Regions from separate parts of the Vibrio mytili genome, predicted to be linked through region 2. Evidence: predicted binding sites of a transcription regulator. Region 2 holds the regulator's gene; the other holds the start of a gene.

Region 1 (16,104 bases), 660 kb from region 2:
GATTTCTTGATTTTGAAGAGCGGCAACTTCTATATCTGACCAATCATTTGCTATTGGAAGATCACGGACAATATCTTTTGGTACCAACAATACTGATGAACCATCATAAATAGGTAACTCGCAACCACTCTCCAAATCAGATTTTTCTACTGGAATTTTATGAGCTACACAAAAGTTGTTCGTTACAATAGCTAAGCTTTCAATAATCACTCTTGTTGTAAAATCACTGATAGTATCAGGACCAACATTCTCTTCAAAAAATCCCATTAGCGAAACCATTTCAGGATCTTTTGCACCTAAATCAACAATTTCTTTTGCAGTCCTCATCATGACTTCACGTATTTCATCAGGTCTTGAACTACCGCTTCGACTACTACCACCATAGCCTAAACCCGTTTGAGCTGGCTCCCTTAAATCCAAAAGCTTTCTGGCTCCCTTCCATGCGACATCACCTTCACGTTCAGAGATAGACAACAAGCGAATATAATTCGTGAAATGGTCACAAAATTGTTTATATGCTCCGATACTAATCTCTTCGGATGAAGATTTTTGTAAAAGAACAGGATCAATAAATAATTGAGTATCTACATTCAAAAATGGATCAATTAGTCCATACTTCTCTAATTCTACTTCATCAATTCCGAAATGTTTTGAAAACAGCAAAGGATTCATAATTTTTGCCATTATTTATTTCTCCTATCTAATCGAATTATATTATTAACACTGATCTGAGGTTACATAACGCCTGCCATAAACGGTGCGAGGAACGAGCGTCCAGCGACCGAAGGGAGATAATTTGATGGCTTTGTTAGGCATTTTTTATCCTTTCCAGTTCAGTAGAAAACACCGTCAAATCCTCTTCTGGGATTGGTAATATAAAGGCTAGCTTATTTCCGTATCCTCCTAATGAGGTACCAAGCAAAACTGCATCACAATCATTTCTTATAAATACCCTATCGTGTATTTCATTTGTTTCCACAAAGCGTGCCTTGATTTTCCTAGACCTGATCATTTTATCAAATTTATGAAAAATTCTGCTATTCGGTCCGGGCAGATGAAATACTTCTAAGTATGTCACCGATTGAGGAATTAACTGCAGAATAAAGTCCGTGTATTTGCTTTCCTTTTCGAATATTTTATTTGGGCCACTCCATGAGAAGAAGTATGGATCAGCAATTGTTAGCCTTTCTGCACCATGAAGCTGACGCTCTAAATATTTTCTTTCTTGCTTTACCCTGTTTGGCATCCCAGTCAGAAGCTTCATTACTCCTTCATGGTTTTCGCTTTTATCAGATAATGCACATTCTATTCGCCTATTGGCAAGCTCACCAACTTGTTTCGAAAGCTGATGTATCTGCTCCTGCAACTCCCTCACCCTGTGGTAGTCTCTCTCAAAGAAGAAACACCTCCTTCTATACAGCTTTTCAATAGGAAAATCTGCTTCTTTTAATAAGCTAATTTCTTCTTCTAAATGCGCTATTAGCCTTTCACGATAACGATCCATTGTGACTCTCTAAATTCTTAGCCTAACAGTCTTTTTAAAGCAGACATTGTCTATATAACACTTTAAGAAAATACAGACACCACCACATCAAACACTGAATTATATGATTAATTTCCTTAAACACTCTGCAACTACAGATCATGTCTATCTAATACCCACTGATTTACTAAGCTCATAATCTGCCATTGATAAAAGGTGGTCAAGAAATGACAAAAGAAACGTGTCTATTATGTGCTAACTAGCCAGTTTTGTTGTGGAGACAGATCGCCTCTTCTGTCTTAGTGTGCAGAAATGGTGAAAGCGATCGATCGGAGAGTTCTGAAATCACAGAGTGTGGGTACTGTACCGAAAAAAGGTACACTAGAGGTACAGTCACTAGTTTTGACACTTTCACTAAAGTTACGCTAAACTACTGTTTAGTAAATACTTTAATGTATTTTTAGTTACGCTTAATTTACCTCGGTTTTCCTAGACTTCCTGCGTTAGTGGCTAACTCATAATCGATTGGTCCGCAGTTCAAGTCTGCGAGGGGCCACCAAATTTTAGAAGGTTAGTAAGCGTAGTGTTTACTAACCTTTTTTTGTACCTGACGATTTTGGGTCAGGTAATGGGTCAGGTAAGCCCCGATCACGCACTCTTCTCTGTCTTCTCCCAATACTAATCCGAATACTACGCTGTTGCCAAATGTGTCGTTCTGGCTGATAAAACTCTCTCATAGAGAACAAAAAGAGATATTGAACTCGTAAACCAGGCATAAGTAACTTAAATTACACTTATAGATAATTTCTTATACAGCCATTACAAAAGTGAGTTATAGTGAACTTATATATTAAGATGAACCCAATCGTGACAAAAGTACATTAAAAGGCACTTATGAGAAAAGGTAAGATGGTAAAGGCACAACCTATGCCTGATTTGAATACTGAGTTCAGTATGGAAACGCTGGGGAGCGCCATTCGCTCAAAGCGTACCGATAGAGGCTGGCGTATTGATGATCTCGCTTCAAAAGCCAACTTATCTCGTAGAACAGTCATGAAAGTAGAAAAAGGCGATACCAGTGTCACCTTTGCCAATGTACTCATCCTCATGGACATCTTAGGGCTATCGTTACGCCTTATCGACTTAAACCTATTTGTTCGTCCAAATAGCCAAATAACCTCCCAAGCTGAAAACAGCGTGAGAAGCAATGAGGAAGGCTGGTATGAGTAAGTGGCAACAGTTAGACGTATTTATCGGTACGAATACCAAAATTGGTCGTTTGATTCTTCCTGTCGGAACAGAAACAGAGTTCTCATTCATCTATGAAGATGAATGGAAACACACTGGTTTCCCGATTTCGCCACACATCCCTTTCGATGATCAGGCTTCGCCACGTAGTATCGAGAACTACCTCAGAAATCTCCTTCCTGAAGGAAGTGATTGAACTTACCGAAGTTCAAGTAGTCGATGAAGGGGAGCGTGAACACATAGAACTATGTATGTTACTCATACAAACAGAATGTGAATACTTGCTAGAGCAACCCGACAGCGTGCCAGAAATGAATGAGCTTCTTTAATGGCAAACGCAGGGGCTATAGTAAACAGCACTTACTGGCACGGTCTATCATAATAATGTCACTAGGGTCTGAATAAGCTTCATCAAATATTCTCAAGGATAAAGTATTCATGGTTAAAACATTGAAAAGAAAAACCAAAGATCTGATTGAGTCTGAGTATATTATGGGGGGAGTTTTCACTGCCTCTTTTCTTGAGTCCACCATTGTCCCCATCCCTTTGGAAGCATTGCTTATTCCATTGTTGCAGAAACGGCGCGATAAGCTCTGGCTGATTGCGTTAATGGCCACTTTAGGTTGTATCGTGGGCGCGCTATTCGGGTATGCGCTTGGATACTACACTTTCGAACTATTAAGAGATTATATAGTGGCAAACTGGATAACGGAGCACCGCCTTGATACGGTCATACTGAAAATGAATACCGAGGGCTTCTGGTTTATCATGACTTTAGGCATAGCACCCATCCCGTTCCAAATTGCTATGTTGGCGGCAGGTGCAACTCACTTTTCGCTCCCTTTGTTTCTACTCGCGACGGGACTATCTCGTGCCGTGAGGTACTTTGGTATTGCGTTGGTAGTGTATGTTGCTGGTGACAAAGCAGAAGAATTAATAAAAAAATATAAACTTGCAACAGTAGGTCTAATAACGCTGGGATTGATAATGGCCTGGTATCTGAGTACAAGCGGTGGCTAGTATATCCGTAATCATTGAAGGTGCAGGATTTTCGATGCAATCATACTAATCTAAGTAAACATATAATTTAACTGAGGCGAATACTTTTCTCGTGAAAACGGATGATATGAAAAACCTCGATAACTAGGATATTTCTATTACCCTGCAATCAAAGATTGACCTTACTTATAAGCCTGATAGGATGGCCATATAGACGTCTAAAAATCGATATAAATGGAGTTATCATGAAGCGTTTTCGTCATCTTAAGCAGTTGTCCCTTGTACTCGCGGCAGCGCTTAGTCTAACCGCCTGTGGTCAAAAGGAAGAGTCTGTCATCAAAGTTGGGGCAACAGTGGGGCCTCACGCACAAGTCGTTGAAGCCGTCGCGAAAGAAGCCGCTAAACAAGGTTTAAACGTCGAAGTCGTCGAATTCTCAGACTACATTACCCCTAATGCAGCATTAAGTGATGGTAGTATCGATATCAACAGCTACCAGCATCAACCATTTTTAGACAACTTCAACAACAGCCGCGACGGACACCTTGTCTCTATTGGTCAATCTATTCTGATGCGTATGGGCTTGTACTCAAACAAATACCGTTCATTAGAAGAGTTGCCAGCCAATGCTCGAATTGCAATTCCGAACGATCCCACCAATGGGGGGCGCGGTCTTCTTTTACTGGCTGATGCGGGGTTAATCGAGTTAAAGCCTGGCGTTGGCTACAAAGCGGCGCTGACCGATGTCACTTCCAATCCAAAAGAGTTTGAGTTCATCGAAGTTGATGCGGCCCAACTGCCGCGAACACTCGATGATGTCGATGCAGCCGCGATTACCATGAATTACGTGATGTCGTCTGGGTTGGATCCGAAAAAGCAAAGTATCTATCTTGAATCAAAAGATGCCCCATTGGCTGTTATGGTCATCGCGACGCGAGAAGACGCTAAAGATAATGAAGCGTACCAAAAGTTCGTTTCTATATATCAATCACAAGCGATTCGTGATTTCTTAAACGATACATTCAAAGGCACGATAGAACCCGCATTCTAACGACAAGCCTATTCTAACAAAAAGCAAAAGGCGCATGGGTTCACCATGCGCCTTTTGTATATCACGCTCTCATCTCACATCACTATGATTTCGTATTAATTGCGCTCAGCATCGAGCTTTAATTCTAAATAACGTTGGCGCGCTGAGGTAAGATCTGGGTTGCTGAGCCACTTCCAAAGAAAATATGGCGGCACTAAAAATACAATGAAGTACATGGATTCACTAAAAAATATGTGCGCAATCGATGCTTGATGTTCGAAAAGTGCCGTTAAGCCAAACAAGTCCAGCAAGATCCCCAACACACCGAATACCACTGAAATGACAATCGCCAATCCCAATAGCTCTCTTAAGAGATATTTATATAACATGGTACTAATTCCTTCTAGCAGTCGGTCATATAAACTTACGCTCATACTACGTGCTTTGATTTGATACTTATCAATTTCGCATGACTACAATTAAGATCTTAGTTTTACAAAATATTCCCTGTATATATTCCAACACAAAGTCAAACGTTAACTTTTCGATTACGTTTTAATGACATCATTTCTCTTTTTTAAGACTATCCTCATAGATAAATCACATAGAAAACGGCTTCGAGCGTTTTCTTGAAATAGCACCCGTGGCAATGCTTTGAGTTCAACATTTTGAATGTCATTGGGTTTATGCTTCATAACATCAAACACAAGAGATTATTATGAAAAAGTACACTTATCCTCTAGTTGCAATTTCTGGCGCTCTAGTACTAGCTGGTTGTGGTGGTGGAGATTCATCAGACACAGAAGCAGCCACATTTTCTTTGGGCGTTTCCGATGCACCTGTTGATGATGCCAATAAAGTTGTTCTAGCTTTTGAAGATGTTGTTTTAATCCCGTTTGATCCTGAAACAGGTGACAAAACTGGTGACGCTATCATTATGAACGTCAGCGAAGACGGTGCATTACGTCAAGTAGACTTGATGAAATATCAAGGCAGTAACGCAGAAACCATCATTAGCGAACAGGCTATTGCGCCGGGTGACTATGCTATGTGTCTGTACGCTAAAGATGGCAGACAGCTAAACGACACAACCTTCTCTTACGTCGAAAAAACTGACGGTACAGTGAAAGGCCTTGTAGTGAACAGCAAAGGTAGCTGTTATGGAACTAAGCCTGATACCAGTGACCAAGGCCGCCTGAAGTTCTCGCAAAAAGGTCAATACGTAAAAGTACATACGGGTCATAACAGCTACGTAGTTGAGTTTGATTTACGTAAAGGGCTGGCTGATCCGGTTGGTCAGGATCATATGAACATGAATTCCAATGCAGTCAGCCTAGTCAATGCATCTGAAGCGGGTCATATTGGTGGCATCGTCAGTACCGAGGTTCACAACGCATGTGTTGCTGACAGTAATGAATTGAATGCAATAAATACTGTCGATGCCGTGCATTCTGTTTATCTCTATGCGGGTGAGATGGATCGCACCATGATGGGTGACTTAGGTGCGCCAGCAGAACTTAACACGCCAGTGGCCATTGCAGATGTTAACGAAACGCAGGATGAATTGGGGGACACGATTTACAGCTACGAGTTTGGTTTTATCGGCCCTGGAACCTACTCTATCGGCTACACTTGTACGGCGTACATTGACAGTCCTGATAGCCACGAAACTTCTGAGGACGGTTTCTTAATGTACCAGCACTATACGCCAGTAGAAGTGGTTGAGGGTGAACCCACAGAGCAAGACATCGATACACTCCCTACCCCTATTCTGTAAAGCTGAATCACTTATATAAATAACAAAGCTCGACTGAAACTGACAGTCCCGTGCTCACACAACGCATGGGACTGTTTTCATTCGATACTAATTTACTGACAGCTCTGCCAGTCGCTTAGCAGCTCGGCTATGACGGGTCATCAAGTCCTGTAAATCGACGCCGATCACTTCACCATCATGCACTCGCCACTGTCCGGCAACCATGACTCGGTCCGCCTGTTGTGCGCCACATAATAACAAGGCAGCAAGCGGATCATGACTGCCAGAAAAGCGAATATCATCCAGCTTAAACATCGCGATATCGGCTTGGAACCCAGTGGCTAGTTCACCAATATCGTGCCGCCCCATCGCAAGCGCTGATCCTTTGGTTGCCCAGCGTAACGCATCGAAATGACTCACCTTGGCAGAGCCATATTGCAAACGCTGTAAATACATCGCCATTCTAACTTCGGCAATCATATTAGAGCCATCGTTTGAGGCGGAACCATCGACACCAAGCCCTACTTTGACTCCGGCCTGCTCTAGCTCTAGGTTTTTACACATGCCCGAAGCCAGCATCATATTCGAGGTTGGACAGTGACTCACTCCTACTCCCGCCTTGCCTAAGCGGCCGATCTCCTCAGCGTTAAAATGAATACCGTGAGCCAACCAAGTGCGCTCGTTCAACCAGCCAACGCTTTCAAGATAATCAACAGGCCGTAAGCCGAACTGCTTCAGACAGAAGTTCTCTTCATCAATGGTTTCACATAAGTGGGTATGAACCATCACATTCTCATCGTGCGCGATTCGTGCGGTCTCTTGCATTAAGTCTGTAGTCACGGAGAACGGAGAGCATGGCGCAAGAGCAATTTGTGTCATCGCGCCATCGTGTCCTTGGTGGTATGTCTGGATCAGTCGCTGACTGTCATCAATGATGGCTTGCTCGGTTTGGATGGTGTGCCGAGGCGGCAAACCGCCCTGATCTTCACCCAAACTCATGGAGCCACGGGTAAAAATGGCGCGTACACCTAGCTTTTTAGCCGCTTCAACTTGTAAATCAATCGCGTGTTCTAAGCCATTAGGCAATAAGTAGTGATGATCAGAAGCCGTGGTACAACCTGATCGCATCAGTTCCACTAACGCTAATTCTGTGGCAACACTCATCATCTCTTGGTCGAGGTTGGCCCAAACAGGATAGAGGCTCTTTAGCCAATGAAATAGTTCTTTGTTAAGCGCATCGGGGTATGCACGGGTCAGTGTTTGGTAAAAGTGGTGATGGGCGTTGATCAACCCTGGAGTGATAACGTGCTGGCTGGCGTTGACGACCGAGTCGATTTTGGTGTCAGGTGTGGCATTAAGGGCCACCAGCTCAACAATGGTATTACCGCGAATCACCAGCCCGCCACGAGCGTCCTGCTCATTGCCAGTGTAAATCGCGAGTGGATTCTTAATCCATATTGTTTCCATTCATAAATATCCTTAGCCGTTTCAACCATTTCAGGGGAAGCGGACTTGTACCCAATGATGCACACAAAGTGGCCTGGGTCATGTTGTAAATAAATCATACCGACATGTAAGTCAGCGTCATACCCAATCGTCTTGAAGTCGTTCGGGTATCGTTACCATAACATAAGCCATTGAAGATGGTCACGAATCAAACATCAGTAGCTCTACTTGCTCAAACTGGTCAACAAAACGTCACCCTTTTGTCACCAAAGTCTCACGACTTTGCCTCTGAATTGTCATGCGTAATTTCTACTATCCGATCAGTCACTCGTACTCTGAGGTATATATGGACCGTTCGACTCCTTTTCGTCTCCCCCGTAAAACACCATTTGGTATTGGTGAAAATGTCGCAGAATGGGCAACCGGGTTATCTCAACTCGATAAGTTTTACGCTCAACGACCAGTTAATGCGGACATTCCGACCTTCTTACGCTTTACGCTCGATATCTTAGGCATCGATTATCGCGTTGTGCATGGTTCACTGAACACGATACCCAAGCATGGAGCAACAGTCGTGGTGGCAAACCATCCACTCGGGTGCGTAGAGGGCGTGATTCTGGCAGAGCTATTGTTAATGGTGCGTGACGATATTCAAATCCTAGCTAATCAATACCTTAAAACAGTACCAGAACTGGATCAGCTATTTATTGGTGTCGATGTTTTCGAAGGCAAACAAGCGACCAAATCGAACATGAAAGCGCTACGTAGCGCAAACAAACACTTAGCCAACGGTGGATTATTGTTAGTTTTTCCGGCTGGCGAAGTATCGCATTTGGTGGATTCGAAGCAACAGAGGCTCGAAGACAAAGAATGGAGCCGCAGTGTCAGCACCCTGATCCGCAAAAACAAAGCCACAACAGTGCCTGTTTTTATTAACGGACAAAACTCCAAACGCTTTTACATGGCGGGGAAAATTCACCCTTTACTGCGCACATTGATGTTAGGGCGTGAGTTATTAAACAAAAAAGCGCAATCCATTGAGCTCTCGTTCGGTCAAGCGATTAAATTTAAAGAGCTGATGAATTTAAACGATGATCAAGTGGTGAATTATTTGCGGCTCAATACTTACCTCCTCAATCGTCAAACCAACACAACGCAACAAAATATCGCAGCCAATGCTTTACTACCGATAGCCGCAGGGTTACCTATAGACCAATTGCTTGAAGAACTGAACAACCTACCAAAAGAAACCAAGCTTTTACAAAGTGGCGAGTTTGACGTTTACTGCACTGCTGCGCATCAGATCCCCTCACTACTGCATGAAATTGGGCGTCTGCGTGAACACAACTTTCGTCTGGTTGGCGAAGGCACCGGCCAAGCCATCGACATTGATCATTTCGATCACGATTACTTACACCTGTTCGTCTGGGATAGAGAAAATCAATGTTTAGTCGGGGCTTACCGTCTTGGTCTAGTGGACCAGTTGCTTGCGAAACATGGTGTGGAAGGTTTGTACTCTCGTACTCTGTTTAACTACGATGAAAGTTTTCTTAACAAAATGGGCAAATCGATCGAAATGGGACGTTCGGTGATTGCCGAGCAATACCAAAAGAGCATGAGTGCCCTACTTCTGCTATGGAAAGGAATTGCGACATTTGTACATCAAAATCCAGACTACACTCACCTGTTTGGTCCTGTGAGTATCAGCAACGACTACAGTGATACCGCCCGTCAGCTACTCGCGCAATCCATGACACTTCATCATTACGACACCACTTGTGCAGAGCACGTGACACCATCAAACCCGTTACCAGAAAACCATATTTCTTGGAATACCAGCATGTTGACGGCGCTAGGAGATTTACAGTTATTATCGCGCGTTATCGCACGCATCGATGAAGGTAAAGGAGTCCCCGTACTGCTGCGTCAGTATTTAAGCCTCAACGGAAAGCTAGTCTGTTTTAATGTCGATCCTGCCTTTAACAATGCACTGGACGGCTTAATTATGGTCGACTTACGTAATGTGCAAGAAAAAACGTTGTCTCGCTATATGGGCAATGAGCACGCACGTGAATATTTTGTTCATCATGCTAAGCAAAGCTAAATAGTTAAAATAGCAACTGAATTCATCAGGAGCTCACTTCCTTTACTCATAGAAGTCCTGCTTAGACTGGTTACAAGCAGGACTTGTCTAAACAGGTAAGCAATGCGCTATCTACAAGCCATCAATCGGTGTACAAGAACCCATCAGAAAAAATGATGCATAAGTAGTGCTTCATAAGCCATACGACCAATTTCGTTACAAAATTTCACAAAACAACAAATGTGATTTAGATCGCACTTACCACGAAGGCAACCAAGGATAAAAGCGTGATATTGATCGGCTCGAGCATTTAATTTGATATTAAAAAAAAATCAAAAGTGATTATGATCACAATTTATTTTTTATATTAATTTCAAAAAATATCGAAATGATCACTAATATTTTTATTGACAAAAATGAAAGTGAGGTTTTGTTATAAAGTTACGTGTCAGTTAATTGATCACTATCACGTAAAAAATGCTTCTCTGCTAAAGAAATGCGGGGGCAGATCACGAAAAACCCGTTGTCAGTTCCAATTGGAAATTGTGTGGTAAATTGATTGGGTACTAAGCAATCAAACAAGCGGTTTTGGCGAACCGTTTACGACAACAATATTCATCAGAACATCGAACGGGGAACTGTTATGATATCACCAGATGCAAAGATCAAGATACAAAATTTTGGTCGTTTTCTATCAAACATGGTAATGCCTAACATCGGCGCGTTCATCGCGTGGGGCTTTATCACTGCTCTATTTATTCCAACTGGGTGGCTACCAAATGAAACACTAGCCTCTATGGTTGGCCCGATGATCACTTACTTACTGCCACTGCTTATCGGTTACACCGGGGGTAAATTAGTCGGCGGCGATCGCGGGGCGGTCGTTGGTGCCATCACCACAATGGGGGTTATCGTCGGTACCGACATCCCCATGTTTATGGGTGCCATGATGGTCGGCCCTATGGGTGGTTGGGCCATCAAAAAATTCGATAACTACATTGATGGTAAAGTAAAAAGCGGCTTTGAGATGTTGGTGAACAACTTCTCAGCAGGCATTATCGGTATGCTGTGTGCCATCCTTGCTTTCTTCCTAATTGGCCCATTTGTCAAAGTGCTTTCAGGTGGCTTAGCTGCGGGTGTTAACTTCCTTGTATCAGCGCACCTTTTGCCATTGACTTCTATTTTTGTTGAGCCAGCGAAGATCCTATTCTTGAACAATGCCATCAACCACGGCATCTTCTCTCCATTGGGCATCCAACAAGCCTCAGAAACAGGTCAATCTATCTTCTTCCTGATTGAAGCAAACCCAGGTCCTGGTCTTGGTATCCTATTGGCTTACATGGTGTTTGGTAAAGGTACCGCTCGTCAAACAGCAGGTGGCGCATCCATCATCCACTTCTTCGGCGGTATTCACGAGATTTACTTCCCATACATCCTAATGAATCCCCGTCTTATCCTTGCTGCAATCGCAGGCGGTATGACAGGCGTATTTGTTCTGACCATGTTCAATGCAGGTATCGTTTCTCCAGCATCACCAGGTTCCATCTTCGCGGTGTTATTGATGACACAAAAAGGCGCGATCGTTGGTGTGTTGGCCTCTATCATTGCAGCCGCAGGGGTATCATTCTCTGTAGCCGCTCTGCTAATGAAAACCCAACGTTCTACAGAAGAAGATGGTGATGGCGCATCGTTAGAAAAAGCCACATCACAAATGAAAGACATGAAATCTGCCGCAAAAAACAGCGCTGCGGTAAACAGTGAAAGCAAAGGTGACATCGACCTAGCAACAGTACAAAACATTATTGTTGCTTGTGATGCGGGTATGGGTTCAAGCGCAATGGGCGCAAGCATGCTACGTAAAAAGGTCCAAGAAGCGGGTTTAAATATCAGCGTAACCAACCTTGCCATTAACAGCTTACCAGAGAGTGTAGATATCGTGATTACTCATAAAGATTTAACGGATCGTGCTCGTAAGCATGCTCCAAACGCACACCATATTTCATTGACAAACTTCCTAGACAGCGAAATGTACAACCAGCTTGTCACCAAACTGCTGGCTGCACAGAAACAGACAGCGGCAAATGACGATCAAATGGTCAAAGTTTCGATTCTTGCAGCAAATGACGACAGCTTTGAAGAGCAACAACCGTCTGTATTCCGTATCCAACGTGAAAACATCCATCTAGGGCTGCAAGCCGCCAATAAAGAAGAAGCAATTCGCTTTGCAGGCAATAAACTAGTCGAACTTGGCTATGCAGAGCCTGAATACGTTGACGCAATGTTTGAACGTGAGCAACTGGTTTCCACCTATCTTGGCGAATCTATCGCAGTACCTCACGGTACCGTAGAAGCGAAAGATCGCGTGAAGAAAACTGGCATTGTTATCTGCCAATACCCATCTGGTATCCAATTTACTGAAGACGAAGACGATGTAGCAAAACTGGTTATTGGCATTGCTGCCAAGAATGATGAGCACATCCAAGTGATCACCACCATTACCAACGCGCTTGATGAGCCGGAAGCGATTGAGAAGCTGACAAGCACCACCGACGTAGAAGAAATTCTCAACATCCTTGGTGGTCAACAAGCCGCTTAATGACGCTTTCCATTTGCTCCTGAGCAAGCTGAGGTCAACCGTCACCCCCTATGTGGTTGGCCTCACTTTAGATTCATTCGTCAATATTGAAGACATTGGTAGGTAAAGATTATGAAAAATGCAGTTCATTTTGGTGCAGGTAACATTGGTCGCGGCTTCATCGGTAAACTCTTAGCAGACGCAGACGTTGAGGTCACGTTTGCGGACGTAGACGCACCATTGGTCGACCAGCTGAGCCACAAACAAGAATACAAAGTCAAAGTCGTCGGCACAGAGTGTCAAATCGACACTGTGACACACGTAACCGCGGTAAACTCAGCAAGTGAAGACGTGATTGACCGCATCGTAAAAACCGATTTAGTCACTACAGCGGTCGGTCCAAACGTATTGGATATTATCGCAAAAACCATCGCGGCAGGGATTGCAAAACGCTTTGAAGTGGGTAATGACGAGCCGTTAAACATTATCGCCTGTGAAAACATGGTGCGAGGTACAACACACCTGAAAGGCGAAGTGTACAAACATCTGGATAAATCACTGCACGCCAAAGCGGATGAGTTGGTTGGCTTTGTTGATTCCGCGGTCGATCGCATCGTACCACCAGCAGAAGCAGCCAACGATGATCCACTCGAAGTCACCGTAGAAAGTTTTAGTGAATGGATCGTCGATGAACAACAGTTCAAAGGTGACATTCCCGATATCACGGGCATGGAAAGAACCAATAATCTAATGGCCTTTGTCGAACGCAAGTTGTTTACGCTCAATACAGGTCACTGCATCACCGCTTATTTAGGCTGTTTGAAAGGCCATCGTACGATTCGCGAAGCGATTGAAGATCCGAGTATCCACGCTCAAGTCAAAAAAGCGATGCAAGAAAGTGGCGAAGTGCTAATACGTCGGTACGGTTTTGACCGTGACATGCATAATGCTTATATCGAGAAGATCCTAGGTCGCTTTGCTAATCCGTACCTGGTTGATGAAGTGGACCGTGTTGGTCGTCAACCTATCCGAAAATTGGGGGTGAACGATAGATTAGTCAAGCCACTACTTGGCACAATGGAATATGGCACTGAAAATAAGACGCTTTTAAAAGGCATAGCAGCCGCATTAAAGTACACTAACGACACTGACCCCCAAGCGGTTGAACTACAACGTGCTTTACAAGAAGTCGGTGTGAAAAAAACACTGACGAAGTACACCGGTCTAGCAGAAGATAGCATTGAAGTAGCTCAAATTGAGGCTCTCTATAATCAGCTATGATGGGCTCAAGGGGAGCGCTCCACGCTCCCCTCAATATAATAACAACACAGTAACTCAGTATATGGCAGAAAACATCAACGAAACCGAGATCATTGAACGGCTAAATAGCGCACCATCGGTACGAGGCTTCTTTATCGCGGCTGTTGACGTGTTTAACGACGCGATTGACGGCTTGATACAGAGAATCTTTCGTAAAGATAACTTCGCAGTTCAGTCCGTTGTCGGCCCGTTATTGCAAGACTCAGGCCCCCTAGGCGATCTCTCCGTTCGTTTGAAACTATTGTATGGTTTAGGTGTGTTACCTGACGATGTATATCATGACATCGAAGACATCATTAAGTTAAAGCATCACCTTAATAGTGACGCTTCAGACTACGAATTCACTGACCCAAGCATATTGAGCCCGATCAAAAAGCTACACTTGGTAAAGAAAATGGGCATGGTTCAATTTGAAGTCAACCAACCCGATGACGATATCGATCTTGAGTTCTATCAGCTGCAATTGCAGCGCCAGCAACAAATCATCAAATCAGGGCTTTCACTTGCGATTGTCGAGATCTGCAATGAACTCGGCAAGGAAAGCCCATTTTAAACGATAACTTCTGAGCCAGTCACCTAAGATTACCCAAGAGTGGGCTTACCAAAACATAGGCTTATCGCAACAATAGATTTACCCAAAACAATTGTCTATTCAAACAACATCTATCTATTCAAACAGTAAGGCAAGATTATTCGGTGGCGTACTCCAGCGTTGATGGGTCTGACGACATATCAATTCGATGCCCTGCAGCGTAATCATTCATCGGCGTTGTGGTATAGAAGAACAGCGGCTCTACGGGTAAACCAAATGTATCAAGTTGCTGTGTCGCTGCTGAAGAATATTTAATTCCCCACATATCAAACACATTTCGCTGATCATGACCGGTCAGTTTAGATAATGTGATCAGCAAGTAGTCATTCCCATACTGGCTGTTTCTTGAGCCATCTTGATCTGGTCGAGTCGCGTACGTACTAAAGCCAAGCTTACCCTTCACATTATCCCAATCGTCTTCTGTCTCTTGAGTGCTGTTGTCGACATCCGCCGCTAAGAACTCGCGCGCATGAAGATACAGTAAGGTATAAATTTCCCAAGCGGTTTTAGCATCACTGCTATTTTGCTTATCGGCCCAATACAGAGCCCATTGGGTGTAAAATGCTAAGCGCTTATTGCCTTGAGCCGAGTAACTTGCGTCAGTCCAGAGATCCTGATTCAGCTTATCTGATGAGTTTCCACTTTTTAGGCCTGCGACTAACATGTCAAAGGTCGCTTCATAGTCGACTTTGTTGGAACCTAAATCGACGCCAAAATCTTGGTATAAACGACCGTTCTTTTGCAGTGGGAAAATGTTATTAGACACTTCACCACTGATGCCACCATCCACTCTAAACTCTTGATACTGCAAGTTATGCCCAAGTTCATGACTCTCCAAAAAGCCTCTTGGGTTTACGCCTTGCATTTGTGTATAAGGATTGCCACTACAACCCGCGCCACACGCAGCGGTATTTCCCGCAGTAATGTGCTGAACATTTGGAAGTTGATGCAGCTCTGCATTCTCACAATCCCATCCGAATTGATTGCACTGTGCTAACACTGCCGCCGACAATGGTTTCGTGCCCGCGAAACCGGCCATATGGTAAGCGCCGCCAATAAAGTAATCATCCAACTCATTAAGGTATCGGGTTAAATCACCAGCGTAAATATCATTGTTGACCACACTTAGCATCTTATCGACTCGGGTATGAATCTCGACGCCATCAAGTTTAATTTCAGCCCACTCAAACGGGGTTTGCATCAACTCATCGACAAACGAGCTGACGTTGCCATTTTCACGCAAATTCAACACAGGTTGCGTGCCAACATTGGTCACGTTGAACGTCAGCGTTTGCCCTGCTACGGCACCATTAAAGCGAACTTCTAATGTGCCTCCGTAGGGAGAATTCACCTCTACTGGCTCAGATGGATTCAATGGCATATTCGGACTTTTCAAAAAACGTGGACGCGCATAGCCGACAATACCAGAACCTTTTTCAGGGTTCCAAACTCGGGTGCCGCCATTTGGTGTTGTGTTGATATAGAAACTGACGCTTGCGTTACCCGCATCGACAAGTTCAATGGTTGCGGTCCTACCCGGCTTTATATAGCGGCCCAATGCGGTAAAACCACTT
Region 2 (16,104 bases):
AGCACCAATGACGGTCGCCGAGTAATCGGACCCATTACGACCAAGCAGAACCGTTTCGCCTGCATCATTTTGCGCCATAAAGCCGGTGATAATAACTCGTTTTTGACTATGCTGAGCCAAGGCCTCTTTGAGCAATGGGTAAGAGCTGGCACGATCCACTTCAGGTTGCGTACCCGTTTCGGCACGTAAGAATGCGCGCGCATCTTGCGCGACTGCTGGCAATTGATGCTGAGACAATAACGCGGCCAATAAGCGAGAAGACCACACCTCTCCGTGCCCCAACACCGCAGCTTGCTCTGCAGCAGTCAATGGCGCAGTTAACTCTGCCAAAGTACTGAATTCATCTTGAAGTAATGCCAATAACTGAGTTTGGACCTCACCCTCAAGTAGTGACTCAATTAATCCGGTTTGGAACTGTCTGAGGGCTTGAAGCGCTTCATGCGCTATACGACCATCTTTGTTTAAACCGTCTAAGAACTCGATCAATCGATTGGTGGTTTTTCCTGCTGCTGAGACCACAACCAGATCGTTTTCTGCTGAATATTCTCTAAGAATCCCGACTACACGCAGATAGCATTCCGGATCGGCAAGGCTGCTACCGCCAAACTTGTGTAGCTGACGTTGTACGGTCATGAATGTCGTCTCCTAAGGTTGTAACGCTTTATTGAAGGCTTGTTCTAAATCGTTAATCAGATCTTGCGCGTCTTCAAGTCCGACAGAGAGTCGCAGTAGTTGCTGAGATACACCGGCTTCTTCCAGAGCGGCTTCACCCATTGCACGGTGTGTCATTGACGCAGGATGACAAATTAAACTCTCAACACCACCAAGTGACTCAGCAAGAGAGAATAATTGTAGCTCTTTAACAAAAACTTTGAGTTGCTCAAACGAACCGCCAAACTCAAAGCTCAACATAGAGCCGAAACCTGATTGCTGCTTCTTGGCAATTTCATGGCCCGGGTGATCCGGCAAGCTTGGGTGATAAATTTTTGCCACTAATGCCTGTTTTTGCAAGTAATCAAGGATTTGCTGAGAGCTCTCTTCGTGCACTCGCATACGAGCGCCCAGTGTACGTAATCCTCTAAGGGTCATATAACTATCGAATGGTGTCCCCGTAGCACCAATACAGTTCCCCCACCACGCTAATTCCTCTGCATGCTCTTGCGTTTTAGTAATGATCACCCCACCAATCACATCCGAGTGGCCGTTGATGTATTTTGTTGTAGAGTGGATGACAAAGTCGGCGCCGAGCTCTAACGGCTTCTGGTACACAGGAGTCAAAAACGTATTATCAACCGCGACTAAGGCTCCAACTTGTTTGGCTTTTTCGCAGACTAAAGCAATATCAACCACGCGAACCAATGGGTTCGATGGTGTTTCTAACAAAATAAGCTTAGGTTTTTGCTGCAGTGCAGCATCAAGTGCTTGTTCGTCCGTTTGATCGACAAACAACACGTTGAAATCGCCTTTGTTAGCACGAGTATTAAACAACCGGTAAGTGCCGCCATAGCAATCATTCGGCGCAACAATAAGATCATCAGGGCCAACAAAGGCTGAAACCCATAAATTCAAAGCAGATGTACCACAATTGGTGATCACTGCTCCTTTACCCGACTCTAATTCAGACAGAGCCGTTTCCAGCAAACCACGGTTCGGGTTCCCAGAGCGGGTGTAATCATACTTTGGTACTTCACCAAATGCGGGGAAGCCGTAATTCGTCGAGAGGTAGATTGGTGGAACAACAGCACGATATTGGCTGTCAGATTCGATACCAGTGCGTACAGCAATGGTCGACGGCTTTCGGGTGCTCATGGAGATATCCTTTCACAGGTGATGACTTATGCATAGGAATGCGCTATATCTAACTAATCGAATATAACCAAATGATACGCTTTCCTTACTATCCTCTCACTTTACTCGTCAAAAAATAGGACGTCAACACTTCTAGACGTCTATATGTCTTTGCTTATGGCAGTAAATGCAGCTAAAATCAGCTCCTCTATTATTTTTAATCGATTATTAAAACGAAGGTACGCAATGGCTGACTGGAATGGCGAATACATTAGCCCTTATGCTGAGCATGGAAAGAAAAGCGAGCAAGTAAAAAAAATTACTGTGTCTATCCCGCTAAAAGTGTTAAAAGTGCTAACTGATGAGCGCACCCGCCGTCAGATCAATAACTTACGCCATGCGACGAATAGCGAATTGCTCTGCGAAGCATTCCTCCATGCGTATACAGGTCAGCCACTTCCAACCGATGAAGACCTTCGTAAAGATCGCCCAGACGATATCCCAGCAGAAGTAAAAGCGCTAATGACAGAAATGGGGATAGAATTTGAGTCATTTGACGACTGAGTAATTTGAGAGCCAACTGAATCCAAACATGATGATTTCGTTGATAGTGCTGAAAGAATGACATAAAAAATGGGACACCGCGGTGTCCCATTTTTTGTACATCAATTTATCAAGGATAGTTACTCTGCCATGTAATTTTCTGGCATTTCAATACGAGCTACCCCAGAATCCACCGCGGCTTGAGCAACAGCTTTAGCCACACGCGGCAACAGTCGAGCATCCATTGGTTTAGGAATGATGTAATCTGAGCCAAATACCAGTTTGTCGACCCCCGCGGCTTTGAGCACTGAGTCTGGTACTGGCTCTTTGGCTAATTGACGAATCGCTTCGACCGCCGCTAACTTCATTTCATCATTGATTTCACTTGCACGGACGTCCAAAGCACCACGGAAAATAAACGGGAAGCACAGTACATTGTTGACTTGGTTAGGGTAATCACTACGTCCAGTACCCATAATCAAGTCACCACGCACTTCATGAGCAAGCTCCGGCTTAATTTCAGGATCTGGGTTTGAACAAGCAAAGACAATCGGCTTATCCGCCATCAACTTAAGGGCATCCGCTGGTAACAAGTTAGGTCCAGATACGCCTAAGAACAAATCTGCACCTTCGATAACATCTTCTAACGTACGCTTATCCGTGTTGTTGGCAAATAGCTGTTTATATTCATTTAAGTCATCACGTCGCGTGTGAATGACGCCTTTACGGTCGAGCATGTAGATTTTTTCACGCATCGCGCCACATTTAATCAACAGCTCCATACAAGCGACTGCCGCTGCCCCAGCTCCCAAGCAAACGATCACGGAATCTTCTAATTTCTTTCCTTGTAACTCGATCGCATTCAGCATACCTGCTGCAGTAACAATGGCCGTGCCATGTTGATCATCATGAAATACAGGCACGTCACAACGCTCTATAAGGCGCTTTTCAATCTCAAAACAGTCCGGTGCTTTAATGTCTTCTAGATTGATACCACCAAAAGTATCCGCGATACTCGCAACGGTATTCACAAATTCGTCCGTCGTACGGTGTTTCACTTCGATATCAATCGAATCTAAACCCGCAAAACGTTTAAACAATAAAGCTTTACCTTCCATCACTGGCTTGGAAGCCAGTGGGCCAAGATTGCCCAGTCCAAGAATTGCTGTACCATTAGAAATCACGGCAACCATATTACCTTTCGCAGTGTACTTATAGACATTCTCAGGGTTTTGTGCGATTTCTCGTACTGGCTCTGCGACTCCAGGACTATAAGCCAACGCAAGATCACCGGCTGTCTCGGCGGGTTTAGTCAGCTCGACAGCAATTTTCCCTGGGGTCGGGTATGCATGGTAATCCAGCGCGTCTTGGCGTTGTTGTTCTTCTGATGTTAATGCGGGGCTATTGTCTTCGGACATGGAGGGTTCTCTTTTTTCTTTTTAGGGTAAGGGGGAAATGAATTCTATAAGATAGCGATAAATCTTCAAAGATAAGATTGTAGGTAAAATTAATAAACTTTTGACACTCAAATCAGAAACACCCAACGAGTTACGTCAAGTATTTCTGAAACCTTTCGTATGTATTTCAATCTAGCCCAAAGACTCGAGGTTATTCTTCGTCAACGTATTGTGCTTGTAGATAGTTTTCGATCCCCGTCATTTGAATTAAGCCCAATTGAGTTTCAAGCCAATCGACATGTTCTTCTTCGTCTGCAAGAATCGTTTGAAATAAATCACGTGATACATAATCCCGAATATCTTCAGAGTAAGCGATGGCATCTTTGAGATCCGGAATCGCCGCCATCTCTAACTTCAAATCACACTCCAACATCTCTTTGGTGTCTTCTCCAATCATCAGCTTGCCGAGATCTTGCAGGTTAGGTAACCCCTCTAAAAAAAGAATGCGTTCGATGAGGTGATCAGCGTGTTTCATTTCATCTATCGACTCATGATACTCCTTGTCCGCAAGGTGCTTTAAACCCCAATCTTTATACATACGGGCATGAAGAAAATACTGGTTTATCGCGACGAGCTCGTTACCGAGCACTTTGTTAAGATGTTGAATAATGATTGGATCGCCTTTCATGGGCAACTGCCTCCTCTTTTGGACTTCATATAAATGTAGAAGCAAATGAGAAGGTGTCAAAAGGCGCAGCCGTGATAGTACCTTATTGTTACGTTACTCAGCTGGCTTGTTTTAGTTCGATGCTGTGTTCAGCTAAAATTTCTTTGGCTTGTTTAATGCACTTACCACACTGACTACCCAGCGCAGTACATCGCTTTATTCCTCGAATATCCGTGATGCCTTCATCTATCGCTAGCTTCTTAATCTTCTTGTCAGAAACACCATGACAAAGACATACAAACATAACCCAAACCCCATAAGATTGAACGTTGACACACAATATAAACAGGAATAGTTCTCGTTACCAGTCGTATTGCAAGATCAAGTAAGAACATTTAGTTATATTAATTTTTAATCGACAGAGAATGATCAATCACTTAGAAATAAGAGAGTCAATGAGGTGAGGAAAAGGCTATTAATAGATTGTTTTATAAAACAAACATTTCACGCTCTTTATTTTTGCTTATAACAAAATAAAACCGTTAAACAGAAGATACAAAAAAGGGAAGCCTAAGCTTCCCTTTCTAATGTGTGCTTTCTTCATAAAGAAGAGTGCAGACTTCGTTTAATTCGCTATGAATTAGTCGAAGATCTTAGCAACAACACCAGCACCTACTGTACGGCCACCTTCACGGATCGCGAAACGTAGACCTTCGTCCATTGCGATTGGTGCGATTAGCTCAACAGTCATCTGTACGTTGTCACCAGGCATTACCATTTCTACACCGTCTGGTAGCTGGATGTCACCAGTTACGTCAGTTGTACGGAAGTAGAATTGTGGACGGTAGCCTTTGAAGAATGGAGTGTGACGACCACCTTCATCTTTAGACAGTACGTATACTTCTGATTCGAACTTAGTGTGTGGAGTGATTGAACCAGGCTTCGCTAGTACTTGACCACGTTCAACTTCATCACGCTTAGTACCACGTAGAAGTGCACCAACGTTCTCACCCGCACGACCTTCGTCTAGAAGCTTACGGAACATCTCAACACCAGTACATGTAGTCGTTGTAGTATCTTTGATACCTACGATTGCTACTTCATCACCTACTGATAGGATACCACGCTCGATACGGCCAGTTACTACTGTACCACGACCTTGGATTGAGAATACGTCTTCGATTGGCATCAGGAATGGTTGATCAACTGCACGCTCTGGCTCTGGGATGTAAGTATCTAGAGCTTCAGCTAGTTCAACAATTTTCGCTTCCCACTGCTCTTCGCCGTTTAGTGCGCCTAGTGCAGAACCTTGGATAACTGGTAGGTCATCACCTGGGAAGTCGTATTCAGAAAGAAGTTCACGAACTTCCATTTCTACTAGTTCTAGTAGTTCTTCATCATCAACCATGTCACATTTGTTCATGAATACGATGATGTATGGGATACCAACCTGACGGCCTAGTAGGATGTGCTCACGAGTTTGTGGCATTGGGCCATCTGTCGCAGCAACAACTAGGATACCACCGTCCATCTGTGCAGCACCAGTGATCATGTTCTTAACGTAGTCCGCGTGTCCTGGACAGTCAACGTGTGCGTAGTGACGAGATGGAGTATCGTACTCAACGTGAGAAGTTGCGATTGTGATACCGCGCTCACGCTCTTCTGGAGCGTTATCGATAGAAGCAAAGTCTTTTGCAACACCGCCGTACACTTTAGCTAGAGTAGTACAGATTGCAGCAGTTAGAGTTGTTTTACCGTGGTCAACGTGGCCGATAGTACCAACGTTAACGTGCGGTTTCGTACGTTCAAATTTTTCTTTAGACACGATCGTGTTCCTTCCTAGTTATGATTCGCCGTGATCATTATTGATCGACGACGCGCCAGAAATTGTTATTTTATGCGCCAACGCCCGTTAGCGCAATATTTGGACGGTATGATCTCGCAAAAAGTCGTAAACTTTTTGCAATTCAATCGTCAATTAGTAACCACGCTCTGCAATAATTTTATCTGCGAAGTTTTTCGGCACTTCAGCGTACTCGTGAAACTCCATAGAGTAAGACGCACGGCCTTGAGTTGCAGAACGTAAGTCAGTTGCGTAACCAAACATCTCAGATAGTGGCACTTGAGCACGGATGATCTTCAGACCAGCCACACCTTCGTCCATACCTTCAATGATACCGCGACGACGGTTTAGGTCACCAACAACGTCACCCATCCAATCTTCCGGAGTGGTTACTTCGACATTCATCATTGGCTCTAGAATCACAGGTTGAGCTTCTAGTGCACCTTTCTTGAACGCCATTGAGCCAGCGATCTTAAACGCCATCTCACTTGAGTCTACATCGTGGTAAGAACCATCAAACAATGTTGCTTTGATATCCAATACAGGATAACCCGCTAGAACACCACTATTCATTTGTTCTTCGATACCTTTCGATACCGAGTTGATGTATTCCTTAGGAACAACACCACCCACGATTTCGTCGACGAATACGAAACCTTCACCAGGCTCTGAAGGCTCAAGCTTGATCCACACATGACCGTATTGACCACGACCACCTGATTGACGAACAAACTTACCTTCTACTTCCGCTTTGCCACGAATGGTTTCACGGTAAGCAACCTGAGGTTTACCAACGTTACAATCAACGCTGAATTCACGCTTCATACGATCGACGATGATATCTAGATGAAGTTCACCCATACCAGAGATCAGAGTTTGACCCGTTTCGTCGTCGGTTTCCACGCGGAAAGATGGATCTTCCGCTGCCAGTTTACCTAGCGCGATACCCATTTTTTCTTGGTCTGCCTTAGAACGAGGCTCTACAGCAATCTGAATAACCGGTTGTGGGAACTCCATGCGTTCCAGAATCACTTTGTGGTTCTGGTCACACAAGGTATCACCTGTGGTTACGTCTTTCAGACCGATGGCTGCAGCGATATCACCAGCACGAACTTCTTTAACTTCTTCACGCTTATTCGCATGCATCTGCACGATACGACCAAAACGCTCTTTCTTCTCTTTGACAGAGTTGTAAACCCCATCACCTGAGTTTACTACACCAGAGTAAACTCGCATGAAAGTTAGCGTGCCCACGAATGGGTCAGTCGCGATCTTAAACGCTAGCGCTGAGAAAGGTTCATTGTCGTCGGCATGACGTTCAACTTGATTGTCTCTTTCATCGACACCTTTAATAGCAGGAACGTCGATAGGCGATGGCAAGAATTCGATCACAGCATCGAGTACCGCTTGAACACCTTTATTCTTAAACGCACTACCACAAGTGGCTAGAACGATTTCGTTGTTTAGTGTGCGAGTACGAAGTGCTTGCTTGATCTCAGCTTCAGTCAGCTCACCTTCTTCAAGGTATTTGTCCATCAGCTCTTCGCTAGCTTCTGCGGCAGACTCAACCATATGGTTGCGCCACTCTTCAGCAAGCTCGATCATGTCAGCTGGAATGTCTTCGTAAGTAAACGAAGTACCTTGATCGGCTTCATTCCAGTTGATCATTTTCATCTTGATAAGGTCGATGACACCTTTGAAGTCCTCTTCGGCACCAACGTTAAGCTGGATTGGAACAGGGTTCGCACCAAGACGATTTTTAATTTGGTCCACAACGCGTAGGAAGTCTGCACCCGCACGGTCCATCTTGTTCACGAATACCATACGTGGAACGTGGTATTTGTCAGCTTGACGCCATACTGTTTCAGACTGAGGTTCAACACCAGATGAGCCACAGAACACAACCACAGCACCATCAAGTACACGAAGAGAACGCTCTACTTCGATAGTAAAGTCAACGTGTCCAGGGGTATCAATGATGTTTACGCGATGCTCTGGGAATTGTGCTTCCATACCACGCCAGAAAGTAGTAGTCGCAGCGGATGTGATAGTGATACCACGTTCCTGCTCCTGCTCCATCCAGTCCATGGTTGCAGCACCATCGTGAACTTCGCCGATTTTGTGAGAAAGGCCAGTGTAGAACAGAATACGCTCAGTTGTGGTTGTTTTTCCTGCATCTACGTGAGCACAGATACCGATATTGCGGTAGCGCTCAATAGGAGTTTTACGAGCCACGATTGTATCCTCTTACTAAGGTGTACCTTAGAGTATAGAAAAGTGCTGCGAGAGGACCTCGCAGCACAGAAGGTATTACCAGCGGTAATGTGCGAACGCTTTGTTCGCGTCTGCCATACGGTGAACGTCTTCACGTTTCTTAACAGCAGTACCTTTGTTCTCAGACGCGTCTAGCATTTCAGCAGCTAGGCGTTGAGCCATAGATTTTTCACCACGCTTGCGCGCAGCTTCAACCAACCAACGCATAGCAAGTGCGTTACGGCGAACCGGACGTACTTCTACAGGTACTTGGTAAGTTGAACCACCAACACGGCGAGATTTAACCTCTACCGCAGGGCGTACGTTTTCAAGAGCTTCTTCAAAAATAGCTAAGTGGTCTTTACCAGACTTTTCAGCCATAGCATCTAGTGCAGTGTAAACAATTTTCTCTGCAGTAGATTTTTTACCGTCAACCATTAGGATGTTAACGAATTTTGCCAGCAATTCAGATTTGAATTTCGGATCTGGAAGGATCTTACGCTGACCAATGACGCGACGACGTGGCATGGATTTTCTCCGTTGTCTTCTTCAGGTTTTATCCAAAACTTTTCAGTTTTTTCAAAAAAATAAAATTGAAAATAAGTGTTTGGCCTTACTTAACGCTTTCTTTTTAAAAGAGAGCAATTAAGACTTAGGACGCTTCACACCGTACTTAGAACGACCTTGTTTACGGTCGTTTACGCCAGCACAGTCAAGTGCGCCGCGAACTGTGTGGTAACGCACACCTGGAAGGTCTTTAACACGACCGCCACGGATTAGAACAACTGAGTGCTCTTGAAGGTTGTGGCCTTCACCGCCGATGTACGAAGTCACTTCGAAACCGTTTGTCAGACGTACACGACAAACTTTACGAAGTGCTGAGTTAGGTTTTTTAGGTGTTGTAGTGTAAACACGAGTACATACACCACGTTTTTGTGGGCACGCTTCTAGTGCAGGCACGTTGCTTTTAACAACTTGCTTTGCACGTGGCTTACGTACCAACTGGTTAATAGTTGCCATTAACTAGCTCCTGAATTTACTTGAAAGTAAGCTTTGTGAAAAATCTAGCCCTAACTGCCATTGGCAATTAGGGACGCAAAATTCTATGCAGCAGTGGGAGGTGTGTCAAGAAATATACGAATCTTTTTTGTTCAATGCTATGAACCCAGCTGTAAAGTATGCTCGACAAGAAAGACGATTCAGTCCCAAGTTAGCGATTTGTCTTGATTTGCGGTTAGCTCAACAAAGCCAGAATAGTTTACGATTTGGATTGAGGGGCTGATACGATTGACCATGCCACGCGCCTGAATGTCACTCTCCAACACAAAGGTTGAGGCTTTTTTTAGGTAATGAAATGCTGGGTGCTGAGGGTTTGCACTGTATATCGCATCTTCGATCAGGAGAATATCATCCTGTTCGCTGTACATCGCCATCGCATCCTGTATGGCTGGCACGGATTTTATGATATGTAACATGACTTCCTCAGAATGACAGTAATTTGCCAGCTTGCTGCAGCTTGTCTTTGACTTGCTCGGTATTTAGTGTCTGAGCATCAATCACGAGGTCCGCTTGAGCTAACCCTCGCTGTGCAAGTGACTCGGCACAGACAAACACCTGCTCGATATCATAGAGATCGAACAACTTCAGCATAGGTGCGTAATCCTTACTTAAAATACCACTCGGGTCTTGTCCCAGTAAAAGCTGATACACACCATCACCCGCGAAGATCACACTGATGTTTTCACAGTATGCAGAAGCCGCCAATAGAGCGTCTACGCCTTCACGCCCAGCGGTACGACCATGAGGTGCACTACGAAATAGATACGTTAACTGACTCAAAATTGGACCACTCTATCTTGGGTGAGCATCGCTTCTGCTAAGCTGCCTAATCCCGCTTGCTCAAAACCCACCGCTAAGTTGTTTTGCGTTAAGCCGTGTTGGGTTGCCTCGCCTTCACTGATGATACCACGACGCAAAGCGGCAGCCACACAGGTTTCAAGCCGTACATGATGCTCTTTAGCTAACGCTTGCCACGCGCTACTTAGATCAAATTCATCATTAGCAGGTACGCTCAGTGCCGTGCCGTTAGTGACCCCGTCTTGATAGAAAAAGACACTGACCAGTGTGTGGCCCTTCTCAATCACCGCTTGGGCAAATTGATAGGCACTGCGAGCCGATTGGCTACCGTAAACCGGACCATTGACGACCAGAGTGTAGGTTAATCCACTCACGCCTATTCATCCTCAGTTTTGCGCTGACGAATATACAAATACACCGTATGCTTGGAAATGTTCAGGCGGTCAGCAACACGGTTAATCGCGTCTTTGATGTCGAAGATACCTTTATCGTACAGTTCCATCACGATTTGACGGTTCTTGGTATTGTTGGATACCGATTTATCTGCGTTAATCTCTTCAATAGTACGCTCAACGGTTTGGTCGACGAGCTCTTCAACATCACTGGCAAAGTTCACTGATGAAGCTGCTTCCTCCGCTTCCTGTGTTGGCATGAACGAATGCAAAACTTGAGAAAATGGCGCGTCGAGATTGACGTTAATACACAGCAAACCAATCACACGGTTTTCACCGTTACGGATCGCGACTGTAATCGACTTCATCAATACGCCGCCTTTAGCGCGGGTAAAGTAAGAGCGTGAGAAGTTACGCTCTGAGCCTTCAATGTCTTTCAACATCTTAAGTGCCAAATCCGTAATAGGAGAACCGACTTGACGCCCGGTATTTTCGCCGTTGGCGATTTTAATTGCAGACGTATTTAAGTCTTCTAGAGAATGAAGAACAATCTCGCAGAATGGGCCAATTAAGCTGGCAATACCGTCGACGACCGCTTCATAAGATCTCAAGATGATTTTATCGTGCTCAGTAAACGGCATCACGTTAACGGATTCCATTTCGAGCAACATCTCTGCGTTTATTGTTTCTGTAGTTGTCATAAGCCTTCGAGCGAAAAATCAACAAATTGATGTAAGTTTATCAGAAAATTTGAAAAGCAGCCTAGCAAACTCACCAACTAGTGACCTAGAACAAAAAAGGCCCGCTAAGCGGACCTTTTTCAATAGCTTAGCTCGAAAAGTTCGAATTACTCAGCCTTGTCACCGTCATTCTCAATTTTTAGCAACTCAACCTCAAAAACAAGCGTTGAGTTTGCTGGAATGCTTGGTGTATCTTGCTCACCGTAAGCGAGCTCTGGCGGGATAACAAATTTGAATTTAGAGCCCACAGGCATGAGCTGAACGCCTTCTGTCCAACCTGGGATAACACGGTTTAATGGGAAGGTAGCTGGCTCACCACGATCGTATGAACTGTCAAATTGAGTGCCATCGATCAATGTACCTTTGTAGTGTACTTGTACCGTATCGGTATCTTTCGGCATCTCACCTTCAGCAGGTGTTAGCACTTGGTATAGTAGACCAGACTCAGTCTTCTTCACACCATCTTGCTTTTCAAACTCTGCACGGAATTCATCACCTGCTTTCTTAGAAGCGGCTGCTTTCTCTGCGGCTTGCTTTTCCATCTTCTCTGCGACACGCTTGTCTAAAGATTCTAGTGCAGCACGAGTATCTTCTTCGTTAAGCTCGGCACTGCCGTTAAAGACATCTTCGATTCCTTTAAGAACTAGGTCTTTGTTTAGGTCGATACCAATCTCACTTGGCTTTTCGATGCTAGTGCTTAGGTAGTTAGCAAACGAAACACCGATTGCGTAAGCCGCCTTATCATCGTCGGTTTTAAAGTGAACGGCTTTGCCGGTTTCAGCCTGAACTTGCTCCGCTTGAGGTGCTGCTGTTTCTTCTTTTGTTTCTTCTTTCTGACAACCTACCGCTAGCATAACTGTGGCAGCAAGTAGCGACACTTTTAAAACTGATTTCATTCATTTCTCCCAATAATGGCTTTGCCATTGTTTTTTACACAAATCTTCTTAAGACTAGTGAAGATAATCGTTCTACCAATATACTAGCTATATGTCTTAAGACACAAACCGGATTATTAGATGTGATACAAAGAATTTCTCATTTATTCCTATATTTAGTTGTCATCACAACGTTAAATGGCTGTTTTTTCATCGAGCAGGAAGTACAACGTTGGCCAATTGAACCCCAAGGCTCAACCAGTTTCGCACTGAGTAGGGATGGTCGGTTTGGTTTGCTCTATTCGCAACAACACCATCTGATGTTATGGGATTTAGAACAAAATGAACCACTCGCTCAACTCGGAGAACTGGATGCAGACAAAAATACGGTCTCCCATATTCGCTTTTCTGACAACGGTCGCTATGCGGTTACCGCGAGTCAAATGAACTTTGCAGTCTGGGATCTCGGCTGGAGTCAGTCTAAAGGACTTTGGTCTATTTCAGACGCACTAATCCGAGACATTGACATCACCAACAATGGCGAACAAGTCCTACTTGGGCTTTCAAACGGTAAAGCCATTTACGTCAATTTAGTCACCGGACGGCGCTTGGAGTTCCTTGCCCACCGAGAAAAAGTGAACTCTGTTGCGATTTCGCCTAACGGCCGCTTCGCGCTCACCGGCGGAAATGACTACAAAGCCTACTTATGGGACACGGAATCAGGTCAGATTTTACGTACCTTTGAACATGAACAAAGAGTTGTGCGTGTGGCATTGCAACGGGATGGAAAACTGGCGATGAGTTCTGATGGGGGTAATCAAGCGATTATCTGGAACTTAGAAACGGGAGAGCAACTATCCCAACTGCGCAGTTGGTCGCGCCAATTGATTTTCTCTACCGCTCGTTTTTCCGATGATGGGCATCAACTGGTTACTGGAACCCCTTCGGGTCGAGTCTCGGTGTGGGAGACGAAAACAGGTAAGCGCGTTGCTAGATTTGAAGTGGAACCGAAAAAAGATACTCGCCCTCCACGTGCGGTCGTGTATGATGCAGCCTTTGATTCCAAACAACGTGTAATTACTGCCACTTCCGCAGGCATCGCCCAAGCTTGGCAGTTAGGGCCTGTTGACCTTTCGAAATGATTTTTGCAGCTGTTTGTGGGGGTTTTATACTAGGCAGAGGCTTTGAAATGTAGTTATTCTACCTGATAAGCTGATAACGCAGTAGAAAGGCCCCACAAACGCTGCCCGAAGGGTTCGGTTAAAAGCGCTTTACTCTTTGTTGAGAGGTGTTTTGCTTAGAATAACTAGGCTACAAACCTCTCGCCGCGATTAAAACGCTTTTACCTCGAACAAAAATTAACCGCGAAAGAACAACAGACCCTAAAGAACGGATCATGACAGAAAAACTAATTCAGCAACTGGAAGCGCGCATTAATGACCTTGAGTGTCAGGCCGCCTTTCAAGAACAGACGATTGAAGATCTGAACGAAGCGCTGGCTCAACAGCAGCTTTTGATCTCTAAGATGCAAGATCAAATGAAGTACGTGGTGGGGAAAGTGAAAAACATAGATTCATCTGAAATGAGCGATCCAGCCAATGAGCCACCACCGCCACATTACTAATGTTGAAATTGCTCGATGATATCAATAAAGCCCAGCCCTGACTGGGCTTTATACTGTTATCACACTTACTCATCAGCGTAGATTTTGATATTTAATTCACCTTGCGTGTTTATCCCCGCACGGTACATACCAGAACTGTTCATCGCAAAATGCAGCTCACCTTGCGCATCAATGGCAATTAAACCGCCTTCTCCGCCCATGGTTTTGAGTTCACCTTGAATCACCGCTTCGCTGGCGGTATGAACATCTTCTTGCAAATAGCGCATACGTGCCGCCACATCTTCTGCCACACGTTTACGAATAAAAAACTCACCTACGCCGGTTGTAGACACAGCAACGACGCCATTTTCCGCAACGGTCCCACAACCAATGAGAGCAGAATCCCCTACTCGTCCATACTTTTTATTGGTCACACCACCAGTGCTCGTCGCAGCAGCTAAGTTACCATGCTGGTCCAACGCCACCGCGCCTACCGTGCCGTGTTTACGATCATCTGGGTACTGCGATTCAGAAAGCGCAAACAGCCCCTTTTCTCGCATCGACAATAATTGTTCATAACGGCGATCGGTGAAAAAGTAATCCTGTTCGGTGTATTGATGTCCCTGCTCGAAAGCAAATGCTTCCGCACCTTCTCCGATCAGCAGAACATGATGGCTGTTTAGCATCACATCTCTTGCTAGCTCAATCGGATTTTTAACATGCTTGATGCCAGCAATAGCGCCTGCAGCTAAGCCATTGCCGTCCATAATCGAAGCGTCCATCTCAACCATTTCTTTGTGAGTGAGCACCGAACCTTTGCCAGCATTAAAATGAGCAGAGTCCTCAAGTACTTTAACTGCTGCAACAACTGCATCAATGGCTGTACCGCCATGTGCGATAACATGATGCCCTGTTGTTACCGCCGTCTCTAAATCCGCCCTGATGGCTTGTTGCAATTCATCACTCATGTGCTCACGCAAAATCGTGCCAGCGCCGCCGTGAATCGCGATAGAAAATGGTTTACTCATACGTCGTCCGATAGGTTAGTTTCAGGGTTATACCAATCACAGTGAATAAGTGCTCAGAAATAGCGTAGGAAAAATGCTTGAGAACAAGGCGCAATTTTGCGGTAAGTAGTTATTCTACAATCAACCTACTTTATAAACGAGAAAGGCTACGAAGTTATCGAGTATTTTAACAAGCTAGAATGACCCGTTATTTACTACGATTGGTATTCTTAGCACGACACCGCAGATAAATAAAAAGCGCGAGTTGAAACCTCAACTTGCGCTTTTTAAAGCTTTATTAGATGCGTTTATCTAAATGAGTGCTGCGATTAGTGAGAACCACAACCGCCACCGCCACAACATTCGTGGTCGTCGCCTTTATCTTCGCCACCACAGCAGCCACCTTCATGATCGTGGTCATGGTCATGGCCACAGCCGCCCGCTTGATGAACATGACCGTGTTCGATCTCTTCCGCAGTCGCTTCACGAGTCGCCATCACTTCAACTTCAAACGTCAGTGTTTGACCAGCAAGCATGTGGTTGCCATCAACCACAACTTCTTCTCCGTCAACTTCCGTCACTTCGACCGGGATTGGACCTTGATCGGTATCAGCAAGAAAACGCATGCCAACTTCGATTTGATCAACGCCTTGGAAAACGTCAGCAGGAACACGCTGTACTAGCGCATCACTGTGCTCACCGTAAGCTTCTTCAGGAGCCACCGTTGCAGAGAACTTGTCGCCAGCCACTTTACCGTCAAGCTCTTTCTCAAGCCCTGTAATTAGGTTGTTGTGACCATGTAGGTAATCGAGAGGCGCTTCAGCTGTAGATTGATCCACAACGACACCATCTTCCAACATTACTTTGTATGCGAGGCTTGCAACAACGTTCTTTTCAATTTTCATACTAACTCCAGAGAGGTTCATTGACTTAACCTGAACGGGGTTAAGTACTGGGGTAACAGGGGTATTATGGGGATCAATTATCGAAGTTCAATTATTCCGGCTTAAAAATTCCGATCATTTCCTGCTCTGAGTGTTTATTTTTCTCTACAGATTGCGGTTTACGCTGTTCGCTAAAGCCACACTCGACACACTCGACTAATTCAATGTTATTTTCAATCCACCAGCGTAAAGTAT

The links. The regulator MetJ, encoded in region 2, represses methionine synthesis genes. The targets are predictions, from matches to a motif close to TTAGACNTNTANANGTCTAA.
Region 1: the regulator MetJ is predicted to act here: its motif matches at 3,933-3,952, upstream of ONE56_RS01625 (MetQ/NlpA family ABC transporter substrate-binding protein).

The regions. Positions count from the first base shown of each region.
Region 1 is NZ_CP110481.1:331,805-347,908, reverse strand. It holds gene ONE56_RS01650 (hypothetical protein) at 1-684, opposite strand, end outside; gene ONE56_RS01645 (hypothetical protein) at 809-1,504, opposite strand; gene ONE56_RS01640 (helix-turn-helix domain-containing protein) at 2,378-2,713, shown strand; partial or broken gene ONE56_RS01635 (HipA N-terminal domain-containing protein) at 2,706-2,918, shown strand; gene ONE56_RS01630 (YqaA family protein) at 3,170-3,751, shown strand; gene ONE56_RS01625 (MetQ/NlpA family ABC transporter substrate-binding protein) at 3,976-4,779, shown strand; gene ONE56_RS01620 (D-fructose-6-phosphate amidotransferase) at 4,875-5,147, opposite strand; gene ONE56_RS01615 (DUF4382 domain-containing protein) at 5,477-6,535, shown strand; gene ONE56_RS01610 (8-oxoguanine deaminase) at 6,623-7,981, opposite strand; gene ONE56_RS01605 (lysophospholipid acyltransferase family protein) at 8,307-10,064, shown strand; gene ONE56_RS01600 (PTS mannitol transporter subunit IICBA) at 10,687-12,639, shown strand; gene ONE56_RS01595 (mannitol-1-phosphate 5-dehydrogenase) at 12,751-13,899, shown strand; gene ONE56_RS01590 (MltR family transcriptional regulator) at 13,961-14,491, shown strand; gene ONE56_RS01585 (ImpA family metalloprotease) at 14,628-16,104, opposite strand, start outside.
Region 2 is NZ_CP110481.1:2,629,858-2,645,961, forward strand. It holds gene ONE56_RS12085 (bifunctional aspartate kinase/homoserine dehydrogenase II) at 1-633, opposite strand, end outside; gene ONE56_RS12090 (O-succinylhomoserine (thiol)-lyase) at 646-1,809, opposite strand; gene metJ (met regulon transcriptional regulator MetJ) at 2,035-2,352, shown strand; gene ONE56_RS12100 (malic enzyme-like NAD(P)-binding protein) at 2,472-3,749, opposite strand; gene bfr (bacterioferritin) at 3,940-4,416, opposite strand; gene ONE56_RS12110 ((2Fe-2S)-binding protein) at 4,514-4,699, opposite strand; gene tuf (elongation factor Tu) at 5,036-6,220, opposite strand; gene fusA (elongation factor G) at 6,374-8,473, opposite strand; gene rpsG (30S ribosomal protein S7) at 8,549-9,019, opposite strand; gene rpsL (30S ribosomal protein S12) at 9,137-9,511, opposite strand; gene tusB (sulfurtransferase complex subunit TusB) at 9,691-9,966, opposite strand; gene tusC (sulfurtransferase complex subunit TusC) at 9,974-10,330, opposite strand; gene tusD (sulfurtransferase complex subunit TusD) at 10,327-10,722, opposite strand; gene ONE56_RS12150 (helix-turn-helix transcriptional regulator) at 10,725-11,441, opposite strand; gene fkpA (FKBP-type peptidyl-prolyl cis-trans isomerase) at 11,588-12,376, opposite strand; gene ONE56_RS12160 (WD40 repeat domain-containing protein) at 12,502-13,497, shown strand; gene ONE56_RS12165 (SlyX family protein) at 13,752-13,979, shown strand; gene ONE56_RS12170 (isoaspartyl peptidase/L-asparaginase family protein) at 14,045-14,986, opposite strand; gene slyD (peptidylprolyl isomerase) at 15,295-15,870, opposite strand; gene ONE56_RS12180 (YheV family putative zinc ribbon protein) at 15,962-16,104, opposite strand, start outside.